DNA from 3 places in the Sphingomonas sp. PvP056 genome. Region 3 is predicted to be linked to each of the others. Evidence: riboswitches for the same ligand, from Rfam matches in the RefSeq annotation. Region 3 holds a riboswitch; each other region holds the start of a gene.
What was found. Region 3 has a riboswitch for cobalamin ahead of ABIC17_RS13130 (TonB-dependent receptor). Riboswitches for the same ligand answer to the same signal wherever they lie in the genome.
Positions count from the first base shown of each region.

Region 1: linked by a shared signal. The riboswitch ahead of ABIC17_RS15620 (TonB-dependent receptor plug domain-containing protein) and the one ahead of ABIC17_RS13130 (TonB-dependent receptor) in region 3 are both predicted to bind cobalamin.
Region 2: linked by a shared signal. The riboswitch ahead of cobW (cobalamin biosynthesis protein CobW) and the one ahead of ABIC17_RS13130 (TonB-dependent receptor) in region 3 are both predicted to bind cobalamin.

Region 1 is NZ_JBEPST010000006.1:276,834-286,914, forward strand. Features, by position in the region: gene ABIC17_RS15605 (acetyltransferase domain-containing protein) at 1-509, opposite strand, end outside; gene ABIC17_RS15610 (TonB-dependent siderophore receptor) at 549-2,651, shown strand; gene cobU (bifunctional adenosylcobinamide kinase/adenosylcobinamide-phosphate guanylyltransferase) at 2,845-3,360, opposite strand; cobalamin riboswitch at 3,388-3,592, shown strand; gene ABIC17_RS15620 (TonB-dependent receptor plug domain-containing protein) at 3,726-5,660, shown strand; gene ABIC17_RS15625 (aminotransferase class I/II-fold pyridoxal phosphate-dependent enzyme) at 5,664-6,677, shown strand; gene cobO (cob(I)yrinic acid a,c-diamide adenosyltransferase) at 6,674-7,288, shown strand; gene ABIC17_RS15635 (ABC transporter substrate-binding protein) at 7,285-8,094, shown strand; gene ABIC17_RS15640 (FecCD family ABC transporter permease) at 8,091-9,053, shown strand; gene ABIC17_RS15645 (ABC transporter ATP-binding protein) at 9,050-9,820, shown strand; gene cbiB (adenosylcobinamide-phosphate synthase CbiB) at 9,817-10,081, shown strand, end outside.
Region 2 is NZ_JBEPST010000003.1:439,321-449,401, forward strand. Features, by position in the region: gene ABIC17_RS09675 (AGE family epimerase/isomerase) at 1-800, opposite strand, end outside; gene ABIC17_RS09680 (D-glycero-alpha-D-manno-heptose-1,7-bisphosphate 7-phosphatase) at 797-1,318, opposite strand; gene ABIC17_RS09685 (alpha/beta hydrolase) at 1,441-2,244, shown strand; gene rfaE2 (D-glycero-beta-D-manno-heptose 1-phosphate adenylyltransferase) at 2,263-3,738, shown strand; cobalamin riboswitch at 3,742-3,978, shown strand; gene cobW (cobalamin biosynthesis protein CobW) at 4,149-5,186, shown strand; gene cobN (cobaltochelatase subunit CobN) at 5,193-8,453, shown strand; gene ABIC17_RS09705 (ferredoxin-like domain-containing protein) at 8,492-9,553, shown strand; gene ABIC17_RS09710 (precorrin-8X methylmutase) at 9,553-10,081, shown strand, end outside.
Region 3 is NZ_JBEPST010000005.1:18,488-28,568, reverse strand. Features, by position in the region: gene ABIC17_RS13145 (TonB-dependent siderophore receptor) at 1-178, shown strand, start outside; gene ABIC17_RS13140 (DUF3325 domain-containing protein) at 348-644, shown strand; gene ABIC17_RS13135 (PepSY-associated transmembrane domain-containing protein) at 750-2,186, opposite strand; gene ABIC17_RS13130 (TonB-dependent receptor) at 2,194-4,326, opposite strand; cobalamin riboswitch at 4,533-4,772, opposite strand; gene ABIC17_RS13125 (hypothetical protein) at 5,957-6,595, shown strand; gene ABIC17_RS13120 (glycosyltransferase family 4 protein) at 6,586-8,868, opposite strand; gene ABIC17_RS13115 (zinc-dependent alcohol dehydrogenase) at 8,865-9,965, opposite strand; gene ABIC17_RS13110 (glycosyltransferase) at 9,958-10,081, opposite strand, start outside.

The DNA of each region.
Region 1 (10,081 bases), on a different contig from region 3:
GCCAGCCCGAGCGCGATCAGCCCCCACCGTGGCAAATGCAGCAACCCCGAAAGCGCGATCATCGCCACGCCGATCGCCCAGATGACCTGGAGGTAGATCAATCCGGGGGTCGGATCGAACGACCAGGCGAAGCTGACCACGGTCAGTTCGAGCGCGACCAGGAACAGCCCGCGCTTGAACAGGAAAGCCGATGCCGCGCCCGCCCCGCCTTTCGCGGCCCCGTACAGATACGCCGCGAGCCCGGTCAGCATCAGGAACACCGGGGCGCAGAAATGCGCGGCGAAGCGCGTGAAGAACAGCTCGGGCGGCGTTGTCGCAAGGGTCATCGGGTCGCTCACCTGCGCGTTGAAATAGAAGAACTCACGCGTGTGATCGACCAGCATCAGCAGCATCACCAGCCCGCGCAACGCATCGATCGACCCGATACGATGAGACGATAGCGCCTGGGGTACGGGGACTTGCGCGATCGGTGCGGGATCGCGCGACGCGCTTGACAGACTAGGGTTCATGCGAAAGGGGATGGTACAACATATCCCGAAAGGCAAGCCTTGCGCTATCATCTCCTGGCGGCAGCGATGTCGTCGCTCCCGTTCGCGCCCGCCGAAGCGGAACCGCGCGAGGCACCGCCGGTGGAAACCTCTGTTCCCGAAACCAGGGACGGTGCGGACGCGGATGGCAGCGCCGACATCGTCGTTCTGGGCACGCGCCGGACCAGTGTCGACCGGGCGCTGTCGTCGGACGCGATCACCGAACGCATGTCGCCATCGAGCCGGTCGATCGAACGCGACCTGCTGAGCGCCGCGGGCACCTATCGGCTGGCGGACGCGCTGGAGCTCGTCAGCGGGGTCAGCAACCAGAACAATCGCGGGGGTTTCCTCGACAATTTCGCGATCCGCGGGTTTCTCGGCACGCCCGACGGCGGGGCGGAGTATTATGTCGACGGCTTCCTCGCCAACCGGGGCCTAGCGCCGCCGCGCGATCCCGCGACGGCCGAACGGATCGAGCTGCTCAAGGGCCCGTCGGGCGCGATCTTCGGTGACATCGATCCGGGCGGGCGCGTCAACATCGTCAGCAAGACCCCGCAATCCAAGGCCGCCGCATCGGCGACCTTCACCTACGGGTCGTTCGACACGCGGCGAGTCGAACTCGACGCAACCGGGCCGCTCACCGGCACGCTTTCGGCGCGGCTGGTGGTCGCGGGCGAAGATAGCGACGGCTGGCGCGATTTCGTGACGCTCAGCCGCCGCGTGATCGCGCCGTCGCTGCGCTGGTCGCCGTCCGCCGACGCGCAGCTGACCTATGTCGGCGAGATCACCCGATTCGACGCGCCGTTCGACCGCGGGATCCCCGCGATCCGCGGCGACGCCAATGCCGTGCCGCGCACCCGTTTCTATGGCGAGCCCGGCGACGGTCTGACGCGCTTCCGCAACCAGCGGCATCAAGTGACTGGGGTGTTCGGGCTTGGGGACGGCTGGTCGTTAAACGGTGGGATCGCCTATCGCACGGGAACGCTGACGGGGTTTTCGTCGGATCACGTCCAGCTCCGCCCCGACGACCGCACGCTGTGGCGCCAGCGCCGCCAGCGCGACTATGCGGTCGATGACCTGTCCGCCCGCGCCGAACTGTCCGGACGGATCGGCGCGCATCGCGTCGCGGTCGGGGTGAAGGGCTATCATCTCGACTATCAGGACCGCTACCTCCGCCGCACCCCGACCGCCGCCGCGCCTTATGCGATCGACGTCTATGCGCCGGTCTATGGCGGCCCCGCCCCCACGCCGGTTCCCTTCGTCGACAATCGCGAAAAGCGCTGGGCGGGGACGGTCTATGTCCAGGACATGTGGGAAGCGACCGAGCGGCTGACGCTGTCGGGCGGGCTTCGTGTCGATCCCTACCGCCAGCGGCTCGCCAATGTGCGTACCGGGCTCACCGTGCGGCGCGTCGATGCGCCCGTGAACGGCCGGGTCGGCGCGCGCTATCAGGTCGCGGAGCATGTCGCGCTCCACGCCAATTGGGGGGAGAGCTTCCTGCTCAATTCGGGCACCGACCGGTTCGGCACGGGTTTCGGGCCGGAAACGGGCAAGGGCTATGAAGTCGGGGTCTCGGGGGCCTGGCGCGGGATCGACGTCGCGGCGACGTGGTTCGACATCACCAAACGCGGCATCCTCACCAACGACCCGACCGACCCCGGCTATCTCGCGCCGGTCGGGCAATTGTCGAGCAAGGGCATCGAGCTCGACGGATCGGTCAAGCTGGGGCCGCGCTGGCAGATCGTCGCCAATTACGCCTGGACTCGCGCGCGCACCGACGACGCCACCTTCGCGACCGACCGCGTGCTCAACGTGCCCGAGCATAGCGGCGGGATGTTCGTGCTCGGGCGGTTCGGGACCACGCCCGGGCTCGGCCTGTCGGGAAGCGCGGGGCTGGCCTATGTCGGCGATCGCGCCGGCGCGATCGACGCGAGCGGGCTGGTGCTGCCGGGTTACGTTAAGGCCAAGGCGTCCGCCGAATATGGCGTGTCGCGGCATGTCTCGCTTCGGCTCGAAGCCGACAATCTGTTCGATGCGCGTTATGCGCAGAGTTCGTATAGCCCGGTCTGGGTGTTTCCTGGTTCGCCGCGGACGGTGCGGTTCAGCGTGCATGTCCACGGCTAGGGGGGATTGGGTTTCGGGTTGGTCGCTTGATGCCGTTCGGTCGGTTGGGGCGGTTCGGTTGCCCTACCCGTTCGGGCTGAGCGAAGTCGAAGCCCCCCTCTCCTCGCAAAAGTCGGTTTGCGTGGCGAGAGGCCCTTCGACTTCGCTCAGGGCGAACGGTAGTGGGAGAGGCCGAACTCCCAAAGTGGTCTTTTCAGCCGGGAAACCGCTGCAACGGAAGCACCAGCCCCGCCGCGACGAAATAGCTCGCATTGACCTGCCCCGCCACCGCCTGGTTGAGCCGCCCCGCCGCATCGCGAAATGTGCGGCCGAGCGGATGATCGGGGACGATCCCCATTCCCACCTCGTTGCTCACGATCACGATTGGCAACGGACTCCCGGCGATGGCATCCAGCAGATCCTCCGTAGCCCCCGCAATGTCATGCTCGCCGAGCATCAGGTTGGACAGCCACAGCGTCAGGCAATCGACCAGCACCGCGCCCGTCTCGACCGAAGCGATCGCCGCGGGCAGCGCGAGCGGGCACTCCACCGTGCGCCAGCGTTCGCCACGGTCCGCGCGATGCCGCGCGATCCGGTCCTCCATCTCGCCGTCGCGGCACTCGGCGGTTGCGAGATAGGCGAGCGGGCCCGCGCAGGCCTCGGCAGTTTGCTGCGCGAGGCGGCTCTTGCCCGAGCGGGCACCGCCCAGGAATAGTGTCGTCCGTGTCACATCTTGCCCTTGCCCAAAGCGCGCTCTAGACGCGCCGATGCGACAGGTTCCCAGAGATGGGATGAAAAGGGAACCCGGAAGCGCGCGGGCACGCGCGTCATCCGGGGCTGTCCCCGCAACTGTGACCGGCGAGTCTTGCTCCATTCGTGTGCCACTGGATCCCCGGATCCGGGAAGGCCGAGCCAGACGACGACCCGGGAGCCAGGAGACCTGCCTGTCGCGGTTGTCCTTCGTCCGGCCGGGGTGTGCCGCGCGATCGGGGTTTTCCTCGTGAGACGACGTGGTTGGGGTCGTGCGCGGGGCGGAAAGCGGAATTCCGAGTCAGCGTCGTGCGTGCCCCCGTAGCTGTTGCGAAGGGGAATTCCGTGAAGACCTGTGCCTATCTGATCCTGCTGCCGAGCATTGTCGCCGCCGCGCCCGTGTTCGCCGAAAGCGCGCAATCCACCGCCACGCTGGAGCAAGCCGCCGCTGCATCGCAGGATATCGTCGTCACCGCCAACCGCGCGGCACGCCCGGCGGATACCGTCGGCCAGTCGGTCACGGTGCTCGACACTGCGACGATCACCGAGCGCCAGGCGGTCGTCGTGTCCGACCTGCTGCGCCAGACGCCCGGCGTCACCGTGGTGCGCAACGGCGGGATCGGCACCACCACCTCGGTCAGCATCCGCGGCGCGGACAGTGACCAGACCGTCGCACTGATCGACGGGATCAAGCTCAACGATCCCTCCGCTCCCGGTGGCGGGTTCAACTTCGGCAATCTGCTGATCGGCAACATCCAGCGGATCGAAGTGCTGCGCGGCGCGCAATCGGTGCTGTGGGGCAGCCAGGCGATCGGCGGCGTCGTCAACCTCATCACCCGCCAGCCGACCGAGCAGATCGCGATCAACGCGCGCGCCGAGGGCGGCGGCTATGGCACCGCGCAGGGCTTCGCCAACGTCTCGGGCAAGGTCGGGCCGGTCTCGGCGAGCATCGGCGGCGGCTATTACGGCACCGACGGGATCTCGGCCTACGCCCCCGGCACCGAGCGCGACGGGTACCGCAACTATGCCGCGAACGGCAGCCTGGGGATCGCACTGGCCCGCGACGTCTCGGTCGACCTGCGCGGTTTCTATACCAACAGCCGGACCGACATCGACGGTTTCCCGCCCCCCAACTTCACCTTCGGCGACACGCGCGAATATGGCGATGTGGAGCAATGGCTCGGCTATGCCGGGCTCAACGCCGCCTTGTTCGACGGGCGTCTGCGCAATCGCTTTGGTTACGCGCATACCGACACCGACCGGCGCAACATCGACCCCGATGGCGACCCGACCGAGACGTTCCGGGGGATCGGGCGCAACGACCGGCTGGAATATCAGGGGACCGCGAACGTCACCTCGGCGGTGTTCGCGACCTTCGGCGCGGAGCGGGAAGTGTCGCGCTTTTCCTCGTCGAGCTACGGCGGGCCGGTCACGCGGGGCCGGGCGCGGCTGTTCAGCGTCTATGGCCAGTTGGCCGTCACGCCCGTCACCGGGCTGACCGCGACCGGCGGCGTGCGGCATGACGATCACAATGTGTTCGGCGGCGCGACGACCTTTTCGGGCAGCGGCGTCTATTCGCCCAATGGCGGCGCGACCACGCTGCGCGCGAGCTATTCGGAAGGCTTCAAGGCGCCGACGCTGTACCAGTTGCAGAGCGAATACGGGAACACGGCGCTGAGCCCGGAACGCTCGCACGGCTGGGATGCGGGGGTCACGCAAAAGGCGCTGAACGGCGCGGTCGAAGCGAGCGCGACCTACTTCCACCGCAACTCGTCCGATCTCATCACCTTCGTGTCGTGCGACGGACCGCTCACGGGAATTTGTGCCGATCGCCCGTTCGGCACCTATGACAATATCGCGCGGACTCGCGCGCAGGGGGTGGAGCTGACGCTGCTGCTGCGTCCGGTCGAGCCGCTGACGGTGAGTGCGAGCTACACCTATCTCGATGCGGTCGACCGTTCCGCCGGCACCGCCACCTTCGGGCGCAAGCTGGCACGGCGGCCGGACCAGAGCATCACGGTCAACGCCGATTACCGCTGGAGCTTCGGGCTGACGACCGGCGCGACGCTGACGTCGGTCGGGGACAGTTTCGACAACGCATCGAACGCGCGGCGGCTCGATGGTTATGTGCTGGGTGACGTGCGCGCGTCCTTCCCGGTTACGAAGAAGGTCGAGGTGTTCGGGCGGGTCGAGAACGTGTTCGATACGAAATACCAGACGATCTACCAATATGGTCAGCCCGGCCGCGCTGCCTTTGGCGGCGTCCGCCTGACGTATTGAGCGTTGCACGCGCGCGATCTTGCCCTGTTCCACGCGCACGGCGGGCGCGTGGACGCCGCGCGTGCGACGTTCGGCGGGGATGACTGGATCGACCTGTCGACCGGGATCGCGCCCTGGGCGTGGCCGGTCGCGGGCGTGCCGCTCGGGTGGGAGCAGCTTCCCGAGCCGGGCGCGATCGCGGCGCTCGAGGCCGCGGCGGCGGAGGCGTTCGGGGTGACGGATCCCGCGCGGGTCGTCGCGGTGCCGGGGAGCGACCTCGCGATGCGGCTGCTCGCGCGGGTGATCGCTGCGCGGCGACCGTGCGTGGTGCGGCCGGGCTATGCGGGGCATCTCGCGGCATGGCCTGACGCGGTTGCCGTGGCACCGGATGCCATGCGTGGCCTTGCGAGCGGTTCCCCCGCGCAGGAGCATGGCGGCGTGGCGGACGCCGACATGCTCGTCCTCGCCAGCCCGGCCAACCCGGATGGACGCGTCACCGATCCCGCGCTGCTGCGCATGCTCGCGGGGCGGATGACCGTGGTGGTGGACGAAGCCTATGCCGACCCCGCGCCGGGCCTGTGCCCGGATGCCGACGACCGCCTCGTCGTGTTGCGTTCGTTCGGGAAGTTCTACGGCCTCCCCGGGGTCCGCCTCGGGTTCGTCATCGCAGGAACCGATCTTGCCCCGCAACTGCGCGCGTTGCTCGGCGACTGGCCGGTGTCGTCCGCGGCAGTCGCGATCGGCACTGCGGCGTATCGCGACCAGCACTGGCACCGCGGACAACAGGCGCGCATCACCGAGACGGGCGGCTTGCTCGACGAAGTCTTGCGCGATGCGGGCCTCCCTGTCGTCGGCAGCGCGCCGCTGTTCCGGTTGATTGCATGCGACGGTGCGACAAAGCTGTTCGAAACGCTCGCGCATCATGCCATCCTGACTCGTCCCTTCGCCGACCAGCCCGACCGGCTGCGCATCGGCCTGCCGCGCGGTGCGGCAGGTCTCGTCCGTCTCGCCACCGCGCTCGAGGAGTTCCCCCGATGACGACCGAAACCCCGGAAGATTTCGCCCGCCACAACGCGCGCAGCAAGCGCATCGCCGCCGCGCGCGAGCGGATGCAGGCGCGCCGCACGCTCGAACGCGGGCTGCTGATCGTCCACACCGGCAACGGCAAGGGCAAGTCCTCGTCCGCGTTCGGGATGGCGATCCGCAGCATCGGCTGGGGGATGAAGGTCGCGATCCTGCAATATGTGAAGGGCAAGTGGGAGACGGGCGAGCGCAACTTCTTCGAAGCCTACCCCGATCTCGCGACCTTCGAGGTGATGGGCGAAGGCTTCACCTGGGACACGCAGGACCGAGAACTCGACATCGCCGCCGCGCGCGCCGCATGGGAGCGGTCGAAGGAAATGATCCTCGATCCGGGAATCGAGTTCGTGATCCTCGACGAACTCAACATCGTGCTGCGCGACGATACGTTGCCGATCGCCGAGATCGTCGCGTTCCTGAAGGATCGCCCGCTGACCAAGCATATCTGCATCACCGGGCGCGGCGCGAAGCCCGAATTGCTCGAGATCGCCGACCTCGTCACCGATTTCACCGAAGTGAAGCACCCCTATAACGCCGGGTTCAAGGCGCAGAAGGGCGTCGAGTTTTGATCCGTCTGCTCGCTCTGCCTATTGCGGCGGCGCTGCTGACCTCCGCCGCGCCGGTGCGCCCGCCGCGGATCGTGTCGATCAACCCGTGTATCGATGCGGTGCTGGTGCGCGTCGCCGATCCCGCGCAGATCGCCGGAATCAGCCACTATTCGCAGGACCCGCGCGCGACCTCGATCCCGCTCGGCATCGCCAATCGCTTCCATGCGACCTCGGGAACCGCGGAAGAGGTCGTCGCGCTGCGCCCCGACATGGTGCTGACCGGCCCGCATACCGAGCCCGCGACCGTCGCCGCGCTCAAGCGGCTGCACATTACGCTGGTGCAATATAAGGTGCCCGAGAGCGTGGCGGAGAGCATCACGCAAGTGCGCGACATCGCCGCCGCCGTGCGGCATCCGGAGCGCGGGGCGGCGCTGGCGGCGCGGATCGCGGCGGCGGCGACGCCATCGCGCGCTACGCCGGTCTCGGCGTTGATCTGGCAATCGGGCGGCCTTGTCCCCGGCAGCGGCACGCTCCCCGACGAATTGCTCCGCCGCGGTGGGTTCCGCAACATGAGTGCTGCCTATGGCCTCAAGAAATGGGACGTGCTGCCGCTCGAATATCTCATCGCCAAACCGCCGCGCGTGTTGCTGTCGGCCGCCGCCGCCGAAACGGGCGAGGATCGGGTGACGTCGCATCCGGCGGTGCGGCGTTTGGCGCAGCATATCGCGGTCGCGCCCTACCCGACCCGGCTGATGAACTGCGGCGGGCCGACGATCATCGACGCGATGGCGCGGTTGCGGCAAGTGCGCAGCGGGTTCGCGGCATGACCCGGCTCACGCTCTGGCTGGTGATCGCACTCGTGCTGGCGGCCTGCCTGTCGGTCGCTTCTGGCAAGATCTGGGTCCCGCTCGACGCCTGGACCGCCGCCGATCCGCGCTCGATCATCATCGTCGAACTGCGGCTGCCGCGCACCTTGCTCGCGCTGCTGGTGGGGGGTGCGCTCGGGCTGTCGGGGGCGGTGATGCAGGGGTATCTGCGCAATCCGCTTGCCGATCCCGGACTGTTCGGGGTGTCGTCGGGCGCGGCGTTCGGCGCAGTGGTGTCGCTCTATTTCGGTTATGCGGTACAATTGTGGTTGCTGCCCGCCTTCGCGCTGGCCGGGGCCGGCGTGACGATGGCGCTGCTCGCGCTGATCGCGGGGCGATCGGGGAGCCTGATCCTTTTCACGCTCGCAGGCATGATTTTGACGAGCATCACCGGATCGCTCACCGCGCTTGCGATCAGCCTTGCGCCGACGCCGTTCGTCACGTCGCAGATCGTGACGTGGCTGATGGGCGCGCTGACCGATCGCAGCTGGGACGACGTCAGGGTCGCGCTGCCGCTGATCGTCGTGGGCGCGGCGCTGCTCGCGACCACCGCGCGGTCGCTCGATGCGCTGACGCTCGGCGAGCAGGCGGCGCGTTCGGTCGGGGTCGATCCGGGGCGGTTGCAGCTTGTCGTGATCGCGGGCACCGCCTTGTGCGTCGGCGCGGCGGTGGCGTCGGCGGGGATCATCGGGTTCGTCGGGCTGATCGTCCCGCATATGGTGCGCCCGTTCGCGGGGAACCGGCCGTCCGCGATCCTGCTCCCCTCCGCGCTCGGCGGAGCGGTGCTGCTGACGGTCGCGGACAGCCTCGTCCGGCTCGCGCCGACGGTGAGCGAGTTGCGGCTGGGGATCGCGATGTCGATGCTGGGCGGGCCGTTCTTCTTGTATCTGCTGATCCGCATGCGCCGGAGGCTTGCATGAGCGTCCTCGCCGCCGAGGGGATCGGCCTGTCGCTGGATGGCAAGCGCATCCTCGATTCCGTCAGCCACGTGTACCGCCGCGGGCGGGTGACCGCGCTGCTCGGGCCGAACGGTGCGGGCAAGAGCACGCTGCTCGATTGCCTCGCCGCACTGCGCAAGCCCGACGACGGCGCGGCGACGCTCGACGGGCAGGACGTCCAGCGGATCGACCGGCGGGTGCGCGCGCGCGCGATCGGGCTGCTGCCGCAGGCCGCCGACGTCCACTGGAACATCGACGTCGCGACTCTGGTAGGCCTTGGGCGCCTGCCGCACCGCGGACGCTGGGGCGAGACCGCGGCGGATCGCGACGCGGTCGCGCGCGCGTTGGCAGCGACCGACATGACCGGGCTCGCCGACCAGGGGGTCGAGCATCTCTCGGGCGGCGAGCGCGGTCGTGCGTTGCTCGCGCGCGTGCTGGCGGGGGAGCCCGAATGGCTGCTCGCCGACGAACCGCTCGCGAGCCTCGATCCGGGGCATCAGCTCGACGTGCTCGCCCGGTTGCGCAGCATCGCCGATGCGGGGAGCGGGGTCGTGCTGGTGCTGCACGACCTGCATCTGGCGGCGCGCGTCGCCGACGATGCGGTGCTGCTGCGGGGCGGCAAGGTCGTCGCCGCCGGTCCTGCTGAGGACGTGCTGACTGCGCCGCTGCTCGCCGAGGCGTATCGCGTCGACGTCGAGATCGGGCGGACGCCGGCGGGCCACCGCTTCATCCTGCCGATCGCGCGGTGAACCATGCCGCGCTGCTGCTCCCGATGCTGATCGCGGAAGCCGCGCTCGGCTATCCGAGAGGCTGGTGGCACCCGGTGATGGCGGTGGGGACGCTGATCGACACGGTCGAGCGCCGCTGGAACCGCGGCGACGCGGTGCGGCAGCGGCTCGGCGGGATCGCCTTGCTCGGCGTCTTGATCGGCGCGTCGGCGATCCTCGGCGGCGGGATCGAGCGGATTGCGGGGCATGGCTGGGGGCTGGCGATCGTCGTGCTCGTCGGCA
Region 2 (10,081 bases), on a different contig from region 3:
AACGCCGTCCGCATCAGTCTGTCGATCCGATCCTCCACGGCGATACCGCTCGAGCCCGCGTATCGCGTGAGCAACCAGACCCATTCGAAATGGTGCCCCGGCTCGAACCGCGGTTCTCCGACGGCCGTCCAATCGTCATCGTAATATTCCCGCAGGTCGGAACGGTCGGCTGGGCAGAAATGTCGGTCCGTCAGATCAACCATCGTTGCGATCCGGGCGCGAAAATCCCCGCAGCCGGCGGTTTCCTGCAGCGACAGGAACGCTTCGAGCAAATGCATGTGGGGGTTTTGGCGCCGCGGCAGAACCGCCACAGGCCATTGCTCGACATAGCCGCCCGCGGGATGCGCCATCTCGCGGTCAAGGAACGCCATCGTGCGGTGGATGAGTTCGCAATATCGTGGCTTGGCGTCGATCCGAACGAGCGCAGACAATGCCAGCAGGACGAACGCGTGCGCATACAGATCACGGCGTTCGTCAACGACCGCGCCCGACCGATCGACGGAGAAAGCCCACCCCTCCGTGCCGCCCCGCGCATGATATCGTGCGATCATCGTCTCCCCCGCGCGCAGGGCAAGTTCTTCTCCGCCTGCAAGCCAGCCGTTGCGGGCGGCGGTCGCAAAGGCATGCACCTGCCGGGCCTGCACCATCAACCGCCGCGGTACGTCCAGTTGCGGGCTGCCGTCCAGCGCCAGGCGTTCGACGAAACTGGCGGTCTCGGCGTCGAACCCAGCGGTGCTCCACAAGGGGAGCGCGCGGGTGGATAGCCAATCGATCCACCAGGCGGGATCACCCGGCGTCATATCCGATCCAGGATCCGTGCCACGAATGCATCAAGATCGCCGCCTTCGAACAGATACCCGACGATCCCGGCGCGTTCGGCAGCTTGAAGATCGCTTGCCTTGTCGCCGATGAGGAAGCTGTGCGCGCGATCGATCCCGTGGTCCGCGATCAACCGGTCGACCATTCCGGGCGCGGGCTTACGGCAATCGCAAGGTCGTGCGTAGGTGGCGATCGCCCCATCGGGATGATGCGGACAATAAGCGAACGCATCGATCCGCGACTCTTCGGGCAGTGCCTCCTGCAGTGCGGCATGCACCCGCAAGATCGCCGCCTCGTCGAAATACCCGCGCGCTACCCCCGACTGATTGGTTACGACGAAGCGGCGAAAGCCCGCCCGCGCCAATCGCGACAGGGCAAGCTTTGCCCCGTCAATCCATTGAATCTGCCCAGGATCAGACAGATACCGACAGTCGGAGATCAATACACCGTCGCGGTCGAGAAATGCAGCGCCAGTCATCGCAAGGTCATCATCCCTCATGGATGATACGCATCCTTGAATGCGACAGGGCTCAATGGGTATACAGGTATGTTACTGCCCTCATGGAGAGGCTGTGCATGCATCGTGTCCTTCGAACTGCGCGGTACCTTGCCGCATTGTTCTTGCTCTTCTTTGGATCCGCGACAGACGCGCGTCTGTCGGCGCAACGCCTCGCGCGGCAGGCAGAATGGCAGTGGCAAGTGATCCCGGCCGCCGATTTCGACCTCGCTGCGGCATGGCGCCAAGGCAGCGATCGATCGGGTGTCATGGTCGTCTATATCGAGGGCGACGGCCTGGCTTATACGCGCGAGGGGCGACGTTCGCTCGATCCCACGCCGACCGACCCACTGGCGCTGCGGCTGGCGCTGCAGCACCCCGGCAGGGGGGCGGTGGCGTGGCTTGCGCGCCCCTGCCAATATCATCCGCGCGGTCGCACCTGTCACAGCGATTACTGGAGCATTGCGCGCCTGTCGGTCGACGTCATCGACAGCGCGAACGTGGCGCTGGACCGGCTCAAGCGCGAGACGAACAGGCCGCGGATCATCCTGGTCGGCTACTCGGGCGGTGGCGCGCTGGCGGCCCTGCTGGCTGAACGACGTCAAGATGTCGCGGGGTTGATCACGGTCGCTGCCAATCTCGACCTCGCGCAATGGGTTCACGCAAGGCATTTGACGCCGCTATCCCGCTCGATTGACCCTGCGACGGATGCGGCTGTCGTGTCGGACCTGCCACAGGTCCACTTCGTCGGGTCGGAGGACAGAATCGTCGACCCATCGGTCGCGCGGAGCTTCGTCGCCCGGATGTCGCCCACCACGCGTGCGTCCATCGTCATCGTCCCCGGCCAGGATCACGGCAGCGGCTGGGCAGATCGCTGGCCGACGCTCATCGCGCGAAGCGAGCTTTCGCAGATTGCAGGATGGCGCTGACATGAGAGGGCTAATCGGATGACCGACGCACTTGCGCCCTCAATTCTCGTCGTCGGCGATGCGATGGTCGATCGCTACATCATCGGCGAAACCACGCGTATCTCGCCCGAAGCCCCTGTGCCCGTCATCAGGGCGGCGCGCGAAGATATCCGTCCCGGCGGTGCGGCGAACGTGGCGGCGAACGTGGCCGCGCTGGGCCAACGCTGCGCCCTGCTGACGATCTGCGGGGACGATGCTGCCGGGCAAGACCTTGGTCGGATGATGGAACACTACAGGGTGGTGCTCGACTGCGTCCTCGATCCGGGACGACACACCACGCAGAAGACCCGCGTGATATCGGGCGTGCAGCAGATCGCGCGGATCGACCATGACGGCAGCGTCGGCGACGCCGCGCGACGGGAACTGGCGCGACGCTTCGAGGCACGACTGGACGGCGTACGCGCAGTGATTTTATCGGACTATGATAAAGGCGCACTCACCGATCTGCCGACGTTGTTGGCAATCGCGCGGGAGCACGGCGTACCGACGTTCGTCGACCCGAAGTGCGCCGACCGCGCGCGGTACACGGGCGCATTCCTGCTCAAACCCAACGCGCGCGAATTTCACGCGCTATTCGGCGACTGCGCCGACGACCGCATCGCTGATCGCGCCGCAACCGTGCTCGACGCGATGGCGCTGGAATATCTCGTCGTGACGCGCGGGGCGAAGGGCATTTTGATGGTGTCGCGCGATGGCGACGTCGTCGACCATCCGACCGAGGCTTTGCAGGTCTTCGACGTGACGGGCGCAGGCGACACCATCATGGCGGCGCTCGTCGTCGGGATCGTTGAGGGACTGCCGATCGCCGCAGCGATCGATCAGGCGAACGTCGCCGCGGGCATCGCGGTCTCCCGCCCGGGAACCTGCGTCGTCACGCGCGGTGACCTGGAAGAACGGTTGTACCGCCGCGACCATGCCGTGACCAAGCTCGTGCTCTTGCCGCTGCTTGCCGCAAAGCTTGCGCATGCGCGCGAGGCGGGCGCGCGGATCGTGTTCACCAACGGGTGTTTCGACGTGCTTCACGCCGGACATGTCCGACTGCTTGACCTGGCGCGACGACAGGGCGACGTGCTGGTCGTCGGGCTTAACGACGACGCATCGGTCACGCGCCTGAAAGGCCCGACGCGACCGGTCAACGACCTGGCCGATCGTGCCGAAGTCTTGAGTGGGCTCGCTTCGGTCGATCACGTCGTTGCGTTCATGGAGGACACGCCGCTCGAGCTGATCCGCGCCATCAGGCCGGACGTTCTCGTCAAGGGCGGCGACTATGCGCTGCATGATATCGTCGGAGCGGATCTGGTTCGGTCCGGCGGGGGCACGGTGTTCATCGCACCGATGCTGGCCGGGCGGTCGACCACCGCGATCCTGCGCGCGGGGACACGCGTTACCGATCCAACGACAAGCGAATTGGCAAGTCCGGCGCTCTGCGCTACAGTCATGGTCGAGAACCGTTAAACGGTTCTCGTTGATCGCGCCGGTGCCCCGCGAGGGGCTTGAATGGGAATGCGGTGCGGGGGCTTCCCCCAAATCCGCGGCTGTCCCTGCAACTGTAAGCGGTGAGCGAAAGCGTCATGCCCCCTCCGTTCGGAGCGGGCGGCCACTGGACTGCACCGGTCTTCGGACCGGTTGTCTGGGAAGGCGATGCTCGAGCGATGACCCGCGAGCCAGGAGACCTGCCGGCGATAAGGTCGCTCTTGCCTTGGCCCAGGGGATGGCCGCGGCACGGTTCTCCGTCTGAGCGACGAGCCTATGCGGCTGGGGCTGCATCGGTGCGTGGCTCGGGCGGCATTCGGCGCTCGTCCGCCGTCGCGCGCCGTCCGTAATCGGCCCCTTCCGTTCGTTGCTGTCGCGCCGCGGGGAAGAGCATGTCCGATCTATCCAAAGTTCCCGTCACCATCGTCACCGGCTTCCTTGGAGCAGGCAAGACGACGTTGATCAGCCATCTGATCCGTTCCGCTGGTGGCAGACGCCTCGCGGTCGTGGTCAACGAATTCGGCACCCTCGGGGTCGATGGCGACATCCTGAAGGGCTGCGCGATCCCCGACTGCCCGGCGGAGAACATCGTCGAGCTTGCCAATGGCTGTATCTGCTGCACAGTCGCAGACGATTTCATCCCGACGATCGAAACGTTGCTCGCGCTCGATCCCCGGCCCGACCATATCCTGATCGAGACATCGGGGCTGGCATTGCCAAAGCCTTTGCTCAAGGCATTCGACTGGCCTGCGATCCGGTCGCGGATTACCGTCGACGGCGTCATCACGCTGGCCGACGCGGAGGCCGTTGCGGCGGGGCGGTTCGCGCCCGACCTGGATGCGATCGATGCGCAGCGCGCGGCTGACCCCAGTATCGATCACGAGACGCCCTTGTCCGAAGTGTTCGAGGATCAGCTTGCGTGCGCGGACCTGGTGCTGCTGACCAAATGCGACCTCGCCGGGGTGGACGCGGTCGTGGTTGCGCGCAAGTTGATCGCTGCCGAGATGCGGCGCACGCTCCCGGTGATCGAGCTGGTCGACGGCGTGATCGATCCGCGGATCGTGCTCGGGCTGGGTGCGGCGGCGGAGGATGATATCGCCGCGCGCCCGTCGCATCATGACGGCGAGGACGAGCATGAGCATGACGACTTCGACAGCATCGTCGTGGCATGGTCCGAGATTACCGAGCCCGCCGAACTGGCATCGCGGATCGAGGCGCTTGCTGCACAGGGCGACGTCCTGCGGGTCAAGGGGTATGCGGCAGTGGCAGGGAAACCAATGCGACTGCTCGTTCAGGCGGTCGGGGCGCGGGTGCGGACGCATTATGATCGGCTGTGGCGCAGCGACGAAGCGCGGACGTCGCAACTCGTGGTGATCGCCGAGCGCGATCGGCTGGATCCTGTGGCGATCAGGGCGGCGCTGATCGGCTGAGCGACGATGCACGTCGTCTTTCGCGAAACGCATGGAATCGACGACGCGGCGAGCCCGCGCGATCTGGGGCAGGATGCCGCGGATCTCGTCGTGCTGTCCTTCTCGGATAGCGATCTCGGCGCGTTCGCGGCGGGATGGCGGGCGGCGGGGCCTGCGCTGCCGACGCTGCGGCTCGCCAATCTTGCCGAGCTGACGCATCCGCTTTCGGTCGATACCTATGTCGAACGGACGCTCGGTGCGGCCAGGGGAATCCTGATCCGGTTGATCGGGGGTACCGCTTATTGGTCTTACGGCGTCCAGCAGGTCGCCGCGCTCGCCCGGGAGCGCGGGATCGCGCTGGCGGTGCTGCCCGCGGATGGGCGCGTGGATGCGCGGCTGGATGCGGCTTCGACGCTGCCCGTCACGACGCTGCGAATGCTGGCGGGGCTGTGCGATCTTGGCGGAGCGCACGCTGCACGGGCCGCGCTCGAGGGACTTGCGGCAGCGGCGGGGCTGGCCGACGACCTTGCCGCGACCCCGCCAGTGATTGCAGCGGTGGGCGGGTGGCACCCCGACACGGGGGCCTCCTGCCCCGCCGCGTTCGCGATCACGGCGCGCAAGCCGCGGGTGCTGCTGGTCTTCTATCGATCGTACCTGCTGGCCGCCGATGTCGCGCCGATTGCGGCACTGCACGCGGCGTTCGCCGCGAAGGGGTATGATGCCATCGGGCTGTTCGTCCCCTCGCTCAAGGAGGCAGGCGCGCGCGGCTGGATCGCTCGGTGGGTGGCGGCGCTGGGGCCGGTTGCGATCGTCAACGCGACCGCTTTCTCGGCAAGCGATGCGGCGGGCGTCACGCCGCTCGACGGGGCCGGGGTGCCGGTGTTCCAGGTTGCGCTGGCGACGTCTGATCGAGCGGCGTGGGCCGCCGCGCCGCGCGGGCTTTCCCCGGCAGATCTGGCGATGCACGTCGTTCTGCCCGAGGTGGATGGGCGTGTTTTTGCGGGGGTGGCGAGCTTTAAGGAAGCCGCGCCGCGCGACGCCGATCTGCAATATGCGCGGCGCGAGCACCGGCCTGATCCGGCGCGGATCATAGCGATCGTTGCACAGGTGGACGGGTGGGCGCGGCTTGCCGCCATGCCGGTTGCGGAACGACGGATCGCGATCGTTCTGTCGACCTATCCCGGCAAGGCGCACCAGATGGCGCATGCGGTGGGGCTCGATGCGATCGCTTCAGTTGATGCGATGCTGGGGGATCTGGCAGCGGCGGGCTATGCGGTAGAGCCGGCTAAAGTGACGAGCGTTGCGGGTGATGTTCTCGATAATACAATGACTTGGGCGGTTTCGGCCTACCGCAAGGCATTGGCCGACCTTCCGGCACGATTGCAGACCGACCTGTCCGAAGCCTGGGGCATGCCGGAGACCGACAGTGCCGTCCGTGGCGATACATTCCATTTCTCAGCGATCGACACCGGCGCGGGCCTGATCGCGCTTCAGCCCGAGCGCGGCGATCCGCGGGTGCGAGCCGAGCAATATCATGATCTTACGCGCTGCCCGCGGCATGGCTATGTCGCTTTCTACCTGTGGCTGCGGACGCTCGGGATCGATGCGCTGGTGCATGTCGGTGCGCATGGGACGCTCGAATGGCTGCCCGGCAAGGCGGTTGCGCTGTCCGACGAATGCTGGCCCGCCGCGCTTACGGGCGCGATGCCGGTGATTTATCCGTTCATTGTCAACGATCCTGGCGAAGCCGCGCAGGCCAAGCGCCGGATCGGTGCGGTGACGATCGGTCATATCCCGCCCCCGCTCGTCGCCACGCGCAGCGGTGCGGGGCTGGGGCGGCTGGAGGCGTTGCTCGACGAGTTCTCGAACGCGGACGGGCTCGATCCGGCGAGGCGCGATCGATTGCAGGGCGATATTGCGGACGAGGCGCGGTCGCTCGGGCTGGATACGGTGCTGGGGCTCGACGCTGCGGCAACGCAAGCCGATGCAATCACACGGATAGATACCTTCGTATGTGACGTAAAAGACAGCCAATTTGGCGACGGGCTCCACGTCTTCGGGCGGGGCGAACAGGGTCCGGCGGAACGCGACGGGCTGTTGCGGGCGCTGGCCGGGCAGCGCGTTCCGCCCGGCCCGTCGGGGTCGCCGTGGCGTGGCCGCAGCGACGTGCTGCCGACCGGGCGTAACCTGTACACGACCGACCCACGCGCAGTGCCGTCGCGCTCGGCGCGGGCACAAGGTGTTCTGCTCGCCAACGAATTGATCCGGCGGCATTTGCAGGATCATGGCGACTATCCGCGCGGGCTGGTGATCGACCTGTGGGGATCGGCGACGATGCGCACCGCGGGCGAGGAATTTGCGATGGCGCTTCACCTGCTCGGGGTCGAACCCGTGTGGGATCATGCCTCTGATCGGGTGACGGGGATCGAAATCCTACCGCTAATGACGCTGGATCGCCCCCGAATTGACGTCACTTTACGCGTTTCCGGGCTGTTTCGAGACGCTTTTCCCACGCTTTGTGCGCTGTTTGGACAGGCCATTCGCGCGCTTGCGCAGCGCGATGAGCCTGCTGACCACAATCCGTTCGTCGGAACCATGCCAGGGCCGCGCGTCTATGGGCCGCGTCCGGGCAGCTATGGGATCGGTCTGGGCACCGCTGCCGACACCTATACGCCCGAGGCGCGGATCGGGGCGGGCACGGCGTGGCTCGCCGCGTCGGCCTTTGCGCTCGATGCGGGGGATGCGCACGCCGACGCCGCAGGCATTGCCGCGCGAGTCGCTGGTGCCGATGGCTTCGTCCACGTCCAGGACCTGCCCGAGACCGACCTGCTGCTCGCGGCGGACTATGCGGCGCACGAAGCAGGGTTTGCGGCGGCGCAGGGCGTGGTCGGGGGCAAGGCGGCGCTGTACCATCTCGACGCGACCGATCCGGCACGGCCGCGTGCCCGTCCGCTGGCGGAGGAGATCGCGCGGGTCGTGCGGGCGCGGGCGGCGCATCCCGGGTGGATCGCGGGGATGCTGCGGCACGGGTTCCGGGGTGCCGCCGAGATTGCCGCGACGCTCGATCATATCGGGAGTTTCGCGTCGCTCGCCGATGTCGTGACGCCGGAAACGATCGATCTCTATTACGATGCGACGCTCGCGCAGGATGAGGTTCGCGCCTTCATGGCCGAGGCCAATCCGCTGGCGCTTGCGGCGATGGAAGCGCGGTTTGCGGCGCTTCATGCGGCGGGGCTGTGGGCTACGAGGCGTAATTCGACGCTCGCGTGGCTGGAGGACCGGACGTGAGCGTCGTCCGAGGCTGGTGCCCGACCGCGCATCGCCCGATGGCGGCGGGGGACGGGCTGATCGTGCGGGTCCGCCCGCGGCTGGCGCGGTTGACGCGTGCGCAGGTGCTGGGCCTGTGTGAGGCGGCGAGCACGCATGGCAACGGGCAGATCGACCTGACCAACCGCGGCAATCTGCAGATCCGCGGCGTCTGCGAAGACAGTTGGCCCGCGCTGATCGACGAATTGTGCGGCCTCGGTCTGGTCGACCCCGATCCGACGATGGAAGCCCGCCATGCGGTGCTAGTCGCGCCTGACTGGCGTTCGGGCGACGAGACGCATCGCATCGCCAGCGACGTGATCGCGCGTCTAGCCAACTTTCCCGATCTGCCGGGCAAGTTCGGGTTTGCGATCGATGCAGGGGCCGCGCCGGTGCTGCGCGACGACCCTGCCGACATTCGGGTCGAGCGTGGCGCAGACGGCGGGCTGATCCTGCGCGCGGACGGTCGTGCGACTGGGGTGCGCATCACGCCGGATGACGCGGTTTCCGCGATGATCGCGCTGGCGGAATGGTTCGTCGCGAGCGGCGGCGTTATCGCAGGGCGAATGGCGCGTCATGCCGCCCCCCTCCCCGACTGGGCGCGTGGCGACGATCTCCCGGCCGCGTCCGCTCCGATGCTCGCAGGCGGTGCGCATGGTGTTGGCAAGGTTCACGGGGTCGCGTTCGGGCGGATCGATGCGAGCGCACTGGCTGCGCTGATGACGCCGGACGCAACCGCGTTGCGGATTACGCCGTGGCGTCGCGTAATCATTGAGGGGGGCACGGCTCCCACCACCCCAGACCCGGTCGGCATCGCGGTCGACGCCTGCGTCGGCGCGCCCGACTGTCCCCAGGCGAGCGTCGAGACGCGCGCGCTGGCGCTGCGGCTCGCGCCGCATGTCGCGGGGCGGCTGCACGTCTCGGGCTGCGCCAAGGGGTGCGCGCGGTCGCGGCCTGCGGACGTCGTTCTTACCGGGCGCGACGGGCGCTTCGACGTCGCGTTCGGCGCGCGCGCTGGCGACCCGCCTGCCCTCATCGGGTTCGACCAAAACCGGCTTCTTACCCATTTTGGAGTTTCCTGATGCCGCATGTCTACCAGACCGATGGTGCGGCGATCTATCGCCAGTCCTTCGCCACGATCCGCGCTGAGGCCGAGCTCGATCGCTTCACGCCCGAGGAGGAACCCGTCGCGGTGCGGATGATCCATGCGGCGGGTCTGGTCGAACTGGCGGCGCAGATCCGCTTCTCGCCCGACTTCGCGCGTGCTGCCCGCGCGGCGCTGGCGGGGGGCGCGCCGATCCTGTGCGATGCGCGGATGGTGACCGAAGGGATCACGCGCGGACGCCTGCCTGCGGACAATCCGGTGATCTGTACGCTGCATGATCCCGCGACGATCGACCTCGCCCGCTCGATGGGAAACACCCGCTCGGCCGCCGCGCTGGAGCTGTGGCGACCGCATCTGGCGGGCGCGGTGGTCGCGATCGGCAATGCGCCGACCGCGCTGTTCCACTTGCTCAACATGCTCGAGGACCCTGCCTGCCCGCGCCCCGCGGCGATCATCGGCTGCCCGGTCGGCTTCGTCGGGGCGGTCGAATCCAAGGCGGCGTTGT
Region 3 (10,081 bases):
CAGCTATGCCGTCCTGGACATCCGCGCTGGGTATAGCCTGACGCCACGGCTAGGGGTGTCGGTCAACCTTAGTAACGTCCTTGAACGCACCTACTATGCCCGCATCTTCTCGACCGCGCGGGGCAATTACTACGGCTCTCCGCGGACGGTGTTCGCGACCTTGCGGTACAAGATGTGATGAGCAGGACAGGGGGGCATTCCCACGCGCAGGCGCGCTGGGCGCAACGCGGTGATATTGCGCCGCGCGTTCTCGCCGCGGTGCCGTTCGGTTACGCTGCTTCTTTCGTCGCGCGTCCGGGACGACGTGCCCCTTCGGTAAGGTCTGTTGATACAGTAAGGCCTACGCTATGAGCTGCGCCACAGTCTTTATTTGCATATGTGGCTTCCTGTTCTTCGGCCTTGCTACGGAGGCTCATCATCGGCGTCGATGCAGCGGCGTGTTGTCGGCGCGACGGTGTACGGCCATGCGGGTCGCGGGCTGGAGTTCGCTTGTTGCGGCATTTCTGGCGGCGGTCGTCGGTGGTGGCTGGGACTTCGGTCCGGTGCGTTGGATGGGCGCAGTCATGCTCGGTGCCGGTGCCGCGTTTCTGTCGCTGAACTTTGCCCCTGCATGGATGAAACAGTCTTTCTTCGTCAGATGGTAAGTGCGCGAGCCAGGACATGGTGCATCTTCAAGAGGGTCAAAAACAATTGCGGTTCAGACCCGTCCGTCGCACGGGACGAACGTAGGGGTGTGGGTCATCGCCTCGTCATCGTCTGAGCCGTTTCCATCCAAGCCATATGCCGCTTATCGATGTCACCGTACCAACGATTGAGAACAGCCAGATCAGCCCATCCCAGGCCGGCCGATGCAACGTCAGCGTGTTCAGATCCCATTTGTGGAGGAGGTCGAATGCCCAACGGTACGCCCGCTGGCGCGCATCGACGGTCTTGAGTATTTGCCCGGTGGCAGGATCGACATAGCACCAGGTTTGCGCCGGATCAGCGAAACGTAGCCGCAATACTGGCAGCCGCGGCAGCTCCGCGACGGCATACCAATATGTATCGGGCGCCGTCAGGCGATCGACCGAGAGGAGCGGCGCGGAGCTCTCCATTTGGCGTGCGGCCGTCACGATGGCTGTCTCTGCAGCGCGGGACGGTGCGAGTGTTGCCGCACGCAACACTATTCTCCGCCCGTCATGATAGGACAACACGATGAGCGGGGTTCTGGCGTGGTCAGTCAGCTCTGCTTCAACCGCACCTGCGCCAGCGACGCGGAGCCGGTCGAATGCCATGCCCGGCATCTGATCGGAAGCCTGATAGATCCGCATCGCCGCCTCGTCCGGCTTCGTCCCGCGAAACAGATGGCCGGGATCGACCGACAGCCATCCGCTGAAGATCCAGGCGATCAGGAAGACACCACCCACCAGCCCGGCAACATGATGCCAAAGCATCCAGCCGTTGTAAGGCGTCATCCGTCCGCCTTTGAAGCGGCGTACGCCGATGCGGGTCCGCAGGATACCGATCCACATCCCCGCGACCGCCGCGGCGATGCAGGGGCCAGACACCCACAGCACGACCTGACGCCAAGCCGTTTGATCCTGTCGCAGCACCGTCGGGTAAAGCCAGTGTGGCACCGAACCAAGCCAGTTCCAGAACCGCTCGCGACGCGTGGTCACTTGAACGACGGTACCCGTAGTCGAGGACACATAGGCCTCCGTGCCGGACGCGTCGGCAAGCGCAACCTTCCAAAGGGGACGGTGCCGATCAAAACCGCCAGCGACCGTCCACTGATCGCGGGTCAGCCGTTCTACGTACTGCGTCGGTGCGTTTCCAAAACGACCGGCGATCCGACCGGCGTAAAGAGCGTCGACCGGTCGCAGGACAGTACCGCGACTGGCTGCGACCGTGGTGTGCATTCCGTTCCACCCGGTCACCCGCCAGACAGGCGTGCCGTCGCGCATTTCCAGCAACAGCCCCTGCGGTAGTCGTCCGCCATCTAGCGGGGGCGGCACGTTTACTGCTGCCCAGTCGATCGCCTCGCCCCCAGCCAGCGTCTCTGCTTGCGAGAGAGCAGGGTAGGGCACGTAGAGCATCACCAGCCCGGACAGGAACCACATGGTGAAGAGCAGGCAGCTGGCGATACCGATCCAGCGGTGAACGAGGTAGAGCCAGCGCCGGGCAGTCTTGCCAAGCGCTAGGCGCATCCGGGCGTTAAAAGCTGGCACGAAGCGACACGTCGACCGAGCGGGGACGACCAAGGACCCACTGCTGGTTGTTGTATGTGCTGATTGCATAGTCCCGGTCGAACAGGTTGTAGCCGTGGATATCGACCGCCAAGTGCGGCGTCACCGCGTAGGAGAGCATGGCATCGACCGTGATGTAGCTGGGGACGCGGAAGCTGTTGGCGTTGTCCGAATAGCGTCGTCCAACGTAGCGCAGCCCGGCGCGTGCCTGGAGCGCGTGCGTCGCGTTCCAGCGCAGCCAGAGATTGGCGAGCGTCTCGGGCACGTCCGGCGGGGTATTGCCGTTGAAGCTCGAACCGCCGGAGACGAAGTCGTCGAACGTCGCGTCGAGCACGCTGCCGTTTGCATCGATCCCGACACCGTAAGGCAGATCGAGCGACACCGCGGCCTCGATGCCCCTGGCCGATCGTTGGCCTACCTGCTCGACCGGGCTCGCCGGGGTGAGCTGCGCCAGCAAGCGCTTCTTGACGATGCGGTAGGTGGCGAGGGTGGCGGTGCCGCGACCGTCGAGAAACACTGCCTTGGCGCCGACCTCGACCTGGTCGCCGACCGCGTTGCTGAACTGCACCTGCCCGGTCGAATAGGTCGTCAGCGTCCCCAGCGGGTCCACGCCGGTGGCATATTGCGCATAGAGCGACACCGTCGGGATCGGCTGATAGACGCTACCGACCCGCCAGGTCACGTTACGCAGCCGCTTGTCGAGCGCGAACGTCTCAGTGCTTGCGCCGCCTGGATAGTCGATCGACCAGCGGCGGATCGTGTCACGCTCGTAGCGCACGCCACCGACGATCGAGACGTGCGTGCCGAGCTTCAGTCTGTCCTCGGCAAAGACCGCATATTCGGTGGTGCGTGTGCGATAACGCGGTGCGATGCCCTGTGTGTCGACGATCAGACCGGGATCGAACGCCACGGGATCAACCTCCGAAATCTGGGGATCGGACCCGAAATTGTGGGAGTAGGTGAGTTTGATGAGGTTGACGTCAAAGCCCACGACAAAGTCGTTGCGGACCCCATCGGCGACGTCCGTCCTGAGCGTCACGCTGCCCTGATCGCCCCACTGCGTCTGGTCGTGGACGATACCGGTCATGTCGGTGCGGAGGATGCTGCCGGGAGTGCTGGTGTTGCCGCTGCCGTTGGAACAGACGCCGTCTGCGGCGATCCAGCAATAGCTTTCGAGATTGAGCCACGACCGTTTGGAGGTCAGGCGATAGGCCTGGTTGCTGACGCTGACCGCATCGCTTGGCGTCCAGTCGACCTGCAGGCTGGTGCGGTTGTCGCGGTAGCGAATATAGCCGTCGCGCGTGTTGTAGTTTCGCTCCCGGATGCGGTCGTCGAGCCGTCCGTCGATCAGCGGCGTCCCGAAATAGCGCATCGGCCTCTGGTCGCCATAATCGTCTCGCGCGGTGACGACGAGCGTGTCGGTCGGTGCCCAGCGCAGCGTCCCCGACACGGCATGGCTGCGCGACTGGCCACGATCGACATAGCCGTCGGAGCGGCGGTAGCTGCCGTCGATGCGATAGGAGAGGCGCTTGGTGATCGCCCCCCCTGCGCCTGCCGCGACATGAAAGCTGTCTTGCGAGCCATAGCCGATCTCGCCTTCCATTTGCGTACGCTGCGTATCGGGTTTGCGCATCAGGACATTCACCGCGCCGCCAAGCGCGCCCTGGCCGTAGAGCACCGAGGCCGGACCACTCAGGATGTCGATCCGTTCGACCATCCACGGATCGGTCGGAAAGGTGATCGTGCCCGCAGCCGGGAACAGCCGTACGCCGTCGATCAGTTGGAGCACGGATCCCTGACCGCTAAAGCCCCGCGCGGCGAGCGCGGTGCCGCCATTGCCGGGATTGCCAGCGTTGCTGATGCCCGGTGCGCGGCTCGTCGCGTCGATCACCGACATGTCGCCCCGCGCGCGGATCGTGGCGCCATCGATGACCGAGATCGTCGCGGGGGTCTCGAGCGGCGTGAGGCGCAGGCGGCTGCCGGTCTGATTTGGCGTGGTTAGCGTGACTTGGGCATGCTGGCCGACAACCAGGATGTCCTCGGCGTCGGAAGCAGGCGCGGACTGGGCCGTGAGCGGTGCTGCGACAACAGGCGATAGCAAAGCGCCCGCGAACGCGAGGCGAGAAGACAGGAACGGCAATATGGTAACCCCCGGGCGTCGAGCGAACCCGGCAGGGACCTCCCGCGAACGGCCGACATCCGCGCCAGCCGGACGCCATCGCGACCGGCACGCATGCCCGTGCGGTCCCCACCGCACACGTCGTCGCTCGACGGAGTACCGTGCCGCGGCCACCCCCTGGGCCAGGCAAGAGCGACCAGACGCCGGCAGGTCTCCTGGCTCACGGGTCATCACACGATGCACGGCCTTCCCAGGCCTTGCGTGACATCACGACCGGCCCAGTGGCTGCTCCTTCCGAACAAGGAAGAAGCGAAATGCATCGCGCTCGCCGCTTACAGTTGCAGGGACAGCCTCGGCTTCAGGTGGCGAGCCACCCTCACCGCGTTCCCTTTTAAGCCCCTTTCGGGGCACCGACGCGATCATGCCGGCCTCTTCACTTGGAACAGGTCAGCGGAGACTGTGTATCCTGACGAAGACCATCCGGCAATCGCTCGAAGCGACTATTGCAAAGGTCCAGACGGAAGTAGGTGGTCCTCAACAAATGGTGGGAGTTGGGAACGGGCGCATGCATCACGCTGTCAAGGTCTGGGGCATTGCTGCATTACGGAGTGTCTGACCTGACAGCGCCTCAGGCTTGGTCGGCAAACCGAACACCGAAATCGAATGCTCTATTGTCAGCGTGTCACGGACTTACTCCGTCTGTGCGCGAATAGTCGCGTGCAGACGACGATATCCCAAATACAGGTATTCCTCGATTAGTCTGCTACCGGCCAAGGCGTAATTTCTAATAACATCCCGCCCGATACGTATCGTCGCAACTCATTACGAAATCACCGCGATGAACGGCATGGATATTGACACGGTCATCCGTGACACACGCGCGGTGGCGGAGCGTAAGCTGTCGCGTGGCTTCATTGCGCGTATGAAAACCATTTGTCCAAGGTGTGAGCGCCACGATCCGCGCTTGGCCTGTTGGCGGAAATTGAAACATCGAGGGCGCAGAGTCGCGTCGCAAGAGGGACGCTCGATTGGGCGCCCCATGCTCAACTTATGAGTGGTCCGTTTCTAAAGTTCTGAATCTCGTCACCATAGTGAAAACTGCTTTTCAAAATGGTGACCCCTACGGGAGACGTCATCCCGCGGAGTAATCCAATAAAAACAATAGCCTGGTAAAAGGCCTGATCAGGTATTTCGTAGCATTTGTAGCACCTGATTGTAGCGGGCGACAGGTCAATTTAAGCCGACCCATGTCCTTGGTCCATGCAATCGGCCCGGTGGCGGGTAACTTCATCGATCGCGCTTTGATGGGGGCGCTGTCGGGGTGAAGGGTGGAAAGCGGCCAGTCCGCTTTCGGGTCGCGACTACAGTAAGCTGACGTTCGTTCACTTTCCGACAAGGAGACAATGTGTCTGCAACGCGCACCGGTTCGTCACCGTCGATGACGTGAAGCGAATATGTCAGGAACTGGAGCCAATCGTGCTCCTCCAAGATGCTTAATGCCAAGGACAGCCCTGAGTGAACGCGATGGCCGCCATCGACGCATTCGAGATCAAAAGCTTGAACCTCGCCTCGATTAACGGGTCGTCTAGTACCGCTAAAGTCCGCGGGTCTGATGGTCACTGTGCAGCAAATCTTAACTGCTAGGCTGAAGGCGCTTTTCGGGAGGCGATCATCGAACCTTACGCCCGGTCCGACGCTCAACGCCGAACCGCGGGGCAAGATTGCCGGTTTTAATACCAAGCTCGACCTAGTATTTATCGATACAGGTCTTCTTGGTAGCAACGCGCGATACCATGTCCGCGATGTGCCTATTCGTATCCCCGCAGTCGCCCGCAATCATGCTCCGCCGGGCACGTCGATCGTTCGCGCAGAGCGAATGTCCCCCGCATTTGTGAAATATCATCTCGATGATGGCAGGGTATTGCATCGGTTCGTTCGGCCTGAGCCGCACGCCGATCCGCATGATCATCCCTGGTCGTTCGAGACCACCATTCTGTCCGGTGGATATATCGAAGAGGTCTTCACCTTCCAGCCGGACGGTGCGTGGCGAAGCGCATTCGTTGACCGGCACCCACACTCGCGCCACTGGATCGATGCGAGTCACATTCACCGGATCGTGGCATTGCCGCTGGGAGAAAGCTGGACGCTCGTTCGTGCCGGTCCGCACGAACGCAAGACCATGTTCTGGCGCTTCGGCGACACGGTGCAGCAGCGGGCCTGGAACGCCAGACGCTGGAGCCACTATCGGTAAGCGGTCTCCGATAGGGTCGTGCTCGACGGAACCAAACCTTCGTCGAGAATGGTTTTGGCCAGCGGAGCGAACGCGATACGCTCGGTAATGTGTTCCGAACAGGCAAGCAGCCCGTTGGGGCAATAGCGGTCATCGTCCCAGCCGGGATGATCCAGAATCGGGTAGAGGCAGACCCCCTCCACGGGTACGCCGAGCGATCGGGCGATCTTCACCTCGCGCAGGATCATCCGCAACCAGTCAGGGCGAGCGCTCCCCTCGATCCCGGTTTCGGCGATGAAGATCGGGCGGCCATAGCGGGCATAGGCATCCGCGAGAATTGCGTGGAGCGGGCGAGTGAGCGGATGATCGTACGGTAGCGGCGGGCCGCCATGGATCCACTGGTTGTTGTGGTAGAAGTTCACGCCGACGATATCGAGCAATGCGTCGCGGCCCCCGATCTGTGGCCAGGCCTTCCCCGCGATCATGTCCCATGCCTGATATTGCGCAAGGCGGTGGCCTTCGGCGGCGGGAGCGTCATGGGGGCGGCCCGGATCGGTAATGACGTTGATGACCGGGTCGGCGTGGACGAACCGCGCCGCCGGATCGACCACGAGGATCGCTTCCATCGCGGCGATCGAAGCGCGGGCGAGCTGCACCTTGAGCTCGTAGCCACGCCCGCGGGCAAACGGGTTGAGGTACGCCGCGTCCCCGCCGCCCCAGGCGAAGAACGAGATCTCGTTGACGGGGGCGTAAAAGCGGCGTTCGCCGGCGGCAGCGGGGCCGATATGTCGCGCCGCGGCGGCGGCGAAGGCGGCGAACCGCGTGACGAACGCCGGTGTCCAGATGTCGATGTCGTCGGGCCAGCCATAATGCAGCAGATCCCAGATGACCTCGGTTCCGGTCATCTTCGCAGCAGCAAGCTGGCGATCGAGGCTCGACCAGTCGTAGCGACCGGGTTCGCGTTCAATCAGATGCCAGCGCAAGCCGTCGCGGACGGTCAGGATGCCCAGCTTGGCGAGTTCCGCGTAGTCATGCTTGGCAAGCACGTCGTGGTGGCTTGCTGCGACCACGTCGACGCGCTTCCGGTCGTGCGCCCGTCGATGCGTCGAGCATTCGAAGCCGCCTTGCAGGAAACTCCGGAAGAGTCCTGCCGCACGGGGAAGGCGCGTACGGTCCCCCAGGAGCTCGGCGAACAGCGCTTCCCACCGCGGGACGACGGCGCCGACCGCATATTCCGCATCCACCTTCGTGCGCAGCGCGCGGCCGAGGCGGGACCTGAGCGACCGATCGTCGATCAACCGCTCGATCGCCGCGGCAACCGCCGACGGATCCTCGTGCGGAACGAACAGGCCGCTGACCTGATCGACGATCTGCTGCTCGGACCCGTTGTCGCGCGTCGCTACCACGGGCAGGCCGGCTGCACCGGCTTCGGCGATGACGTGCGGCATCCCTTCGCCGCGCGACAGCCATACGAAGACGTCGAGTGCCACAAGCAGGTCGGGCACGTCGTCCCGATCGCCGATGAAACTGAGCGCTCCATCCAGTCCGAGAGACGTCGCACGGCTGCGCAACGCGACTGCATAATCGGGGAGGAACGCGTCCGGCCCGCCGATTATGACGAAGCGTGCGGCAGGATGTCGCCGGTGCACCAGCGCCGCGGCGTCGATAAAGTCCTCGACTCGCTTCTTGGGATCGAGCCGACCGAGCCATCCGATCAACGGGGCGTCGTCCGCAATCCCAAGTGTCGCACGAACGGGCATTCGGCAAGCCGGATCGAAAGCGCGGGTGTCAACCATCGACGGGATCTCGAGCGCATGATGTTCGCGGCCCGGCATATGGCTGGCAGCGGCGTTGCGGATCGATGCACAAACACCGACGTAGCGGCTGGTAAAATGCTTCGGGCCGGCAAGTGCTTCGGATACGAGGCCGCCATGTTCAATCAGCGGCGGGCGGAGATGGATTCGTTCGAGCGCAGGATAGATATCCGCAACGTTCTGGCAGGAGACGACAATGTCGTAGCCGGGAATCTTGCTGGCGAGATACGCCACGGTCTCGTTGAAGCCGAGCGCGTACGGCGTTCGGTCGACGGGAACGCCGATCGCTTCCAGTTGCGCGTGCGTCTGCTCGGGCATCCCATGCTTGCGGAAGCAGGCGACGACTTCGATCCGGTAGCTCGCGGGATCGAGCGTCTGGGCGAGCAGCCGCACCTCCGTCTCTTCGCCGCCGACGACGAGCCAGGCAAAGACGAACAGGATGCGGATCGGGCGAGCGTCGGAAATCGGTAGAGGTTTCAATCGCCGACCTTGAACACAATCTGGAGGAATTCGGGACGTTCGCCGACCAGCCGTGCGATGAACGCGGGCGCATCGTCGTAAGGCACCACGTGCGTGATCAACTGCGCCCGGATCTCGGGACCGCGCGCAAGCAAGAGCTTGACCGTCTCGTTTGCGAGCCTGCGGCGGTCCCACTGGAACCTCAGGCCGCGGGGAACGCGGTTGATCTGAGCGCACCGCAGGTTGAGCCCGTTGTGATGGAACTCCTCACCGAGCCGCAACCGGTCCGCCCCACCCTGGTAGAACGCGAGGTCGATCACCGTGCCCTGCGGCCGCAACGCCTGCATCGCGGCGTGAAGGCTCGCGGCATCGGCACGGGTCTGGAAAACGACGTCGGCACCACGATCGTCGCCACCGTGGAGCCAGCGGGCCTTGGCATGCGCCCAGGCCTGATCCTCGGTCATCGCTGTGATGCCGAGGCATTCGGCGCGAAGGCGGCGGAAGGGGGAGGGGTCGGCGATCACGACCTCGCTGGCTCCGCTGCCTTGCGCGAACAGCGCAGTCAGCATGCCCACGATCCCGGCGCCGATCACCAGCACCGGACGGCCGCGGATGCCGTCGCCGAGGTTGACGACATTGGGGCCGAGCAGTTCGGCGTCGGCGTGCAATATGCCGTTGGCGGCGATCGGCCCCATCTGCCCGACATAGATGCCGAGGATGGGGTCCATCTCGGCGGGGAGTTTGGTCAGGATGTCGTTGAAAGGGTCCGCGGTGTGGCCGGTCTTGTGCCCGAACACGGTACCCACGATGTCGCCGTTTACAAAATCATGAACGCGGCTGTCACTGACGCGCGCGCATTCCATGTAGCCGAGGAACGGCACCGGATAGTGCGCGCTCGGTTCGCCGGGGACGAACACGCCGCGACCCGCATCCCAGCGCGAATGAAGGTACGGGTTGCTGTTCTTGACGAACGTGAGCTCGGTGCCTGCGGAAAAGCCGGTGTACAGCAGATCGAGCCTGACCTGCCCGTCCCCCGGGGGCGCTTCGTCATAGCCGAAGAAATAGGCTTGCCCAGGGCGCTCGACGCCAAGCGAACGGACGTGGCGCCACTCAGACATGCGCTGCCTCCCGCTCCAACACGTCGATTGCGCGGCCTTCGCTGGCGGAGCGCTCGATCGCCAGCGCAAGGCGGAGCGTTTCGAGCGCGGCGGGGTAGGGGCAACGAATGCGGTTC